DNA from 2 places in the Proteus sp. fly-1089 genome. Region 1 is predicted to be linked to the other one. Evidence: predicted binding sites of a transcription regulator. Region 1 holds the regulator's gene; the other holds the start of a gene.
What was found. Region 1 encodes PurR, which represses purine synthesis genes. Its sites were predicted from a motif close to CANGCAAACGTTTGCNTG; they were not measured.
Positions count from the first base shown of each region.

Region 2: cvpA (colicin V production protein) is a predicted target of PurR. The motif match lies at 1,886-1,903, and genes of this name have one in related genera.

Region 1 covers NZ_JBEETS010000001.1:489,762-492,982, forward strand. Annotated here, with positions in the region: gene punC (purine nucleoside transporter PunC) at 1-65, opposite strand, end outside; gene punR (DNA-binding transcriptional activator PunR) at 184-1,086, shown strand; gene purR (HTH-type transcriptional repressor PurR) at 1,109-2,134, opposite strand; gene cydH (cytochrome bd-I oxidase subunit CydH) at 2,402-2,485, shown strand; gene sodB (superoxide dismutase [Fe]) at 2,623-3,201, opposite strand.
Region 2 covers NZ_JBEETS010000001.1:1,354,486-1,357,706, forward strand. Annotated here, with positions in the region: gene purF (amidophosphoribosyltransferase) at 1-1,308, opposite strand, end outside; gene cvpA (colicin V production protein) at 1,339-1,830, opposite strand; gene dedD (cell division protein DedD) at 2,015-2,650, opposite strand; gene folC (bifunctional tetrahydrofolate synthase/dihydrofolate synthase) at 2,640-3,221, opposite strand, start outside.

The DNA of each region.
Region 1 (3,221 bases):
AAACCTGCTAGGTACACCATGAAGCTCATAGGTGTTTTTGATTGTGTGGATGTTTTAGTATTCATTTTATTTTCTATGCTATGTGATGTAGAACATTTTATGTATTGTAACTAAGACCTATTTTACTTGTGAAACGGGAATATTTGGTTAATGCTGTGAAAAATTTTCAAAGGAATAAACTCTATGTGGTCAGAATACTCTTTAGAAGTTGTTGATGCAGTCGCTAGAACAGGAAGTTTTAGCTCCGCTGCTCAAGAATTGCACAGAGTGCCCTCCGCCGTTAGTTATACTGTTCGGCAATTAGAAGAATGGCTCGCCGTTCCTTTATTTGAGCGTCGTCACCGTGATGTAGAATTAACCGATGCGGGTAAAATTTTCATCAAAGAAGCGCGATCTGTTATCAAAAAAATGAATGACACTCGACACCTATGTCAACAAGTTTCTAATGGGTGGCGTGGTCAATTTAGTATAGCAGTTGATGGCATTGTTAAACCCGAAAGAACACAACAGCTTATTCTCGATTTCTATCGCCATTTTCCTGATATTGAGTTGTATGTCTACCCAGAAGTGTTTAATGGGGTATGGGACTCCTTAGTTAATGGTCGTGTTGATTTAGCAATTGGTGCAACAAGAGCGTCACCGATTGGTGAACGTTATAGTTTCAGGGATATGGGTTTTATGCCTTGGCGCTGTGTTTGCCATGTTGATCATCCATTAGCTAAAGCAGAACACCCATTAACCGATGATGAAATGCGACCTTATCCTAGCTTATGTTTAGAGGATACATCACGTAGTTTACCAAAGCGTGACACTTGGGCGTTAAATAACCAACGTAGAATGGTTGTACCAACATGGGATATGGGGCTTGAGTGTTTGTTGGCAGGATTATGTGTAGGAATGGTGCCTTGGCATCGTGCTGAGCCATTGATAGCCCAAGGTAAGCTAGTTACTTTAAAACTTGCACAGCCATTGCCAGACAGTCCATGCTGTCTGACGTGGGTTGATAAAAGTGAATCGCCTGCTTTGACGTGGTTGTTAGATTATCTTGGAGATAGCCAAACCTTAAATGAGGAATGGCTTCGCTAGATATTATATAGCTGAATAGGAATTAGCGACGATAGTCGATAAAAGGACCATCAGCAACTGAACGACGCTCAACCAATCGAGGGTGTACTTCGATTGTTTGGGCATCTTCACGTTTGTTAACGATGCGATCAAGCAACATAGATAAGGCCATTTGACCTAAACGTTCTTTGGGCTGGTGGACAGTGGTTAATGCAGGGGTAAAATAACGTGCATTACGAATATTGTCATAACCCACAATTGAAATATCAAAAGGAACACGTAAACCTAGCTCATCTGCAGCACAGATTGCTCCCATTGCCATCACATCACCACCACAAAAAACTGCAGTAGGGCGTTGTTTTTGATTTAGCATTTGATACATCGCTTTATAACCTGACTCAGGTTCAAAGTCACCTTGTACAATCCACTCATCTTTTACTGTAATTTTGGCTTCTTCCATGGCTTTTAGAAAGCCTTGTAGACGACCACCGCCGGTGTTGCGCTCTAATGGACCAGGAATAATACCGATATCACGATGACCTCGTTCGATAAGATAACGGCCAGCGATATAGCCACCATGAAAAGCGTTATCGATAATTGTATCTGTAAAGTCGCCACGGGCCTTACCCCAATCCATGACAACCATGGGAATATTACGATAGCCTTCCAAAAGAGTGAGAAGGTGATCGGGATATTCAGAACACATCACTAATAATCCATCAACGCGTTTTTGTGCCAGCATTGCTAAATAGGCTTTTTGTTTATCAAGATTATTATGTGAATTACATAAAATCAGTGTATAGCCTTTGCTATAACAACTGTTTTCAACTGCTTCAATCACTTCAGCAAAGTAAGGAGCTTCACTGGACGTGGCTAACAGGCCAATAGATTTGGTATGATTGACTTTTAAACTACGCGCCACGGCACTAGGCGAATAATTTAATTCTTTTATAGCGGCCCAAACTGCTGCCCGTGTGTTCTCTGCAACAAAACGCGTTTTGTTGATCACATGAGAAACAGTCGTGGTTGATACGCCTGCGCGTTTTGCCACGTCTTTTATTGTTGCCATGGTGTGGAAAACTCCTGACCTTCATTGGTCTCTTTTATCTAATTTTATGGTTTAACTGCCAGTATAGTCATACATAGGGCAAACACTGGCAATAATTTAGCGATTAGCTGTGAATTTTGTATGATCTAGCTCAAAAGTGAAAGTATTAATCAATGTTATAAATTGTGCACTGGTCGCTATTTTAGCAAATTTTGATATGTGATAATAATTAACCATGACAAGGTTATGGTTAATAATGTGTATTATAATCATTTTGAGGGAGAATAGATGGATACGGATCTGAAATTTGGTTTGAGTACAGCAGTAGCAGCACTTGTTATGATCGTTATATTTTCTACTATGTTGTTCTAATCACTGCTTTATAAAATATCCGATCAATTTAAATTATAAATTATCGAATATCTGAGTATAACAAAGGGCTCAAGGCCCTTTGTTATTATGTTACCAAAAACGAATCTTAATCACTCATCTTTGATTATCAAGTTCAATTAAGCTAGGTTAGCTTCAACAAATGACCAGTTAACCAGCGCCCAGAACTCTTCTAAATATTTCACGCGTGCGTTACGGTAATCGATATAGTAGGCGTGTTCCCATACGTCCACAGTTAACAGTGGTTTGTCTGCACCTGAAACTGGTGTTGCTGCATTAGATGTGTTAACAATTGCCACTGAACCGTCAGCTTTTTTCACTAACCAAGTCCAACCTGAACCGAAGTTTTTTGCTGCCGCATCGTTAAATTGCTTTTTGAACTCTTCAAAAGAACCAAATGCTTTGTTGATAGCATCAGCTATTTTACCTGTTGGTGCACCACCAGCGTTTGGTGCTAAGCAATTCCAGTAGAAAGTATGGTTCCATACTTGTGCTGCGTTATTGAAGATGCCACCATCAGTCGATTTGATGATTTCTTCTAACGATTTAGATTCTAGATCAGTGCCTTTAACCAGATTGTTTAAGTTGGTTACATAGGTTTGGTGATGTTTACCATAGTGGTATTCTAATGTTTCTTTAGAGATATGTGGCTCAAGAGCATCTAACGCATAAGGTAATTTTGGTAATTCGAAAGACATTGCGTACTCCTTTATACTAT
Region 2 (3,221 bases), 860 kb from region 1:
GATAAGACCATCAGCACCAATTAATTTACGAATTTCATCCACTTCACGTCCATGGGCTATAAGCTCATTAGCATTTGGCATATCAATACCATACACATTAGGGAAGCGAACTTCTGGTGCTGCTGAAGCAAAATAGACTTTCTTCGCTCCCGCTTCTCTTGCTAACTCGACGATTTGCTCTGACGTTGTGCCACGAACAATAGAGTCATCAATCAATAAAACATTTTTATCACGAAACTCTGCACGATTTGCATTCAATTTACGTCTTACTGACTTACGACGTTCTTGTTGGCCGGGCATAATAAAAGTACGCCCCACATAGCGATTTTTTACAAAGCCTTGGCGATACGGCTTATTAAGAATATGAGCAATCTCTAATGCGATATCACAAGAAGTCTCAGGAATAGGAATGACGACATCAATCTGTAAATCTTCCCACTCTTTCGCAATTTTAGCGCCTAATTTTTGCCCCATACGCAAACGCGCGTTGTAAACAGAAATTTTATCAATAAAGGAATCTGGGCGAGCAAAATAAACATACTCAAATAGACAAGGCATTAATTGCGGATTTTCAGCACATTGGCGGGTAAAGAGTTGTCCTTGTTCTGTGATATAAACCGCTTCACCAGGTGCAACATCACGCAAGAACTCAAAACCTAAAGTATCTAATGCAACGCTTTCAGATGCGACCATATATTCATGGCGACCATCTTCTAATGTACGTTTACCGAGCACTAAAGGACGAATACCAAAGGGATCACGGAAAGCTAATAAACCATGACCGATAATCAACGCAACGCAAGCATAAGCACCACGTAACTTTTTATGCATTGCGGCGACTGCAGCAAAAATATTATCAGGCTCTAGAGGGAAATGGTCAAAACGGTCTAATTCATATGCCAATACATTAAGCAAGATTTCAGAATCAGAAGTGGTATTGATATGGCGACGCGCTGTTTCAAATAATTGGCGACGTAATAAATGCGCATTGGTTAAATTACCATTATGTGCCAACGTAATACCAAAAGGTGAATTCACATAAAAAGGCTGCGCTTCTGATGCACTAGAACTACCCGCTGTTGGATAACGAACATGCCCTATCCCGATAGTACCTTTTAAACGCAACATATGACGGGTTTCAAACACATCTTTAACCAGTCCGTTAGCTTTGCGAAGACGGAAACCATTGTTACCGTCTATTGTTGCAATGCCAGCTGCATCTTGACCTCGGTGTTGTAACACCGTTAACGCATCATAAATTGATTGGTTTACTGGATTCGCTCCAGCGATACCGACAATACCGCACATGAATAGATCCTCATCAGCCAGACGGAGAGGTTATATTCTCTCCGACACGAAACTTGACGCATTTTGCAGGTAGTCAAAGAACCACCTAATAATATGGTTGAATTGAGGAATAAGTTCAGAACGTTGCCAATCAGCGCTATCTGCCATAGGCGTAAATGCCCCTAAAACAAACAATAATGCTGACACGATCAGCACGCCTCTTAATGCCCCGAAACAGACCCCCAAAACTCGATCTGTACCTGATAACCCTGTGCGTTGAACAAGAGAGCTAATCACATAGTTCACAACAGCACCAACAATCAGTGTCGCAATAAACAAGGTGACTATTGCAATCCCGTTACGAACCAGCTCATCTTCAAACCGGGTAAAATAGACGGCAAGATAAGGATAAAACTGACTAGCAACAAAGAAACCACAACCCCAGGTGATGAGTGACAATGCTTCACGAACAAAGCCACGGATCAGGCTGACTAATGCGGAAAAACCAATAATGGCAATGATGGCGTAATCTATCCAGACCATAAATTCTTTATCCAATAATGATGCTCCGCATTAATACGGAAGCATTCTAACAGAAAACGAAAACGTTTGCGTAATGCTAATTTTCGCTAATTTCAAAATAATTTACGGCGATATGAAAAATCATAATCGCCGCAATAAGTTAACGCTTTGTTACATCACTCATCTGATGACTCGTTTAGAAAAATTAAGGCTTATATGCCCTTACCTCACCTTGTAAGCCTGTAAGCTCTTTTAAATGGGGCAAAATAGCCTGTAACTCTGACTTAGATGCACTTGGCCCGATGTAAATTCGAGTCATTTGACCAGCAACAGGACGCGCAGGTACGGTATATACCGGGTAACCTGAGAAATGCATTTTCGCAATAATTTCTTCTACCTTCGCCGCATTTTTCAATGCACCTAATTGAACAACCCAAGCTTCGCCTTTTGGTGGTTTAGTTTCTTGCACTGGTGGTGCGGGTGGTTGTACAGGTGGTGCAGGTGTTGGTTGTACAGGTGGTATTGGTTGTACTGGTGGCGTAACAGGAACAACGGTTGGCGGTTGTGGTGTTGTTGCCGTAGATTGTTCAACACCAGTGACTGCTTCAGAAAGCATTGCTTCAGAAGCACCTTCTGATGGTGTTGAAGGCGTTGTTGTTTGCTCTATTGGTGCGATAGATTCAATTTCTTGTTCATCGCCCGGCTTTGGTACTAAAGGAATAGCGGCAAATTGGTCTTCGTTATATTTCTTATCGCCGTCAAGCAACGCAGGTAAAAAAATAACCCCTACAGCCACTAATACCACGGCTCCGACTAAGCGATTTTGAAATTTACTCGCCACCCACACTCTCCTTTTCTAATAGTTCCATCACATGTGCGACTGTATGAAATGAGCCACAAACCACAACGATATCATTAGGATTAGCATCGGACATAGCTTGTTTCCATGCTGTTTCTACACTCTCAAATACCGATGGGTTTTCAAGATGTTGAGCAAGCACATCCGCTGAAGCGCCACGAAATTCATTAAGTGGAGCTACATACCAACTATCCGTCAATGGCATTAAGCACGCTAATGTTCCTGCAATATCTTTATCGCCCAGCATACCAACAACAATACGCACTTTGGTATCAGACTTACGCGGTAATTGTGATAATTTTTCAGCTAAATATCCTGCCGCATGGGGATTATGAGCCACATCAAAGATAACCAGAGGATGTTGTGAAATTACCTGAAAACGCCCCGGTAATTGTGCACGAGACATGCCTTCAATAATACTTTGATGTGTGATTGCTTGACTAACGTTATCATCAGATTTGAGCAAGCAACGAATAACACCCATCGCGGTCGCCGCATTAGCTAACGGAATATTAGGGATTGGCAACGTATCAAATTCACAATCAGCACAATG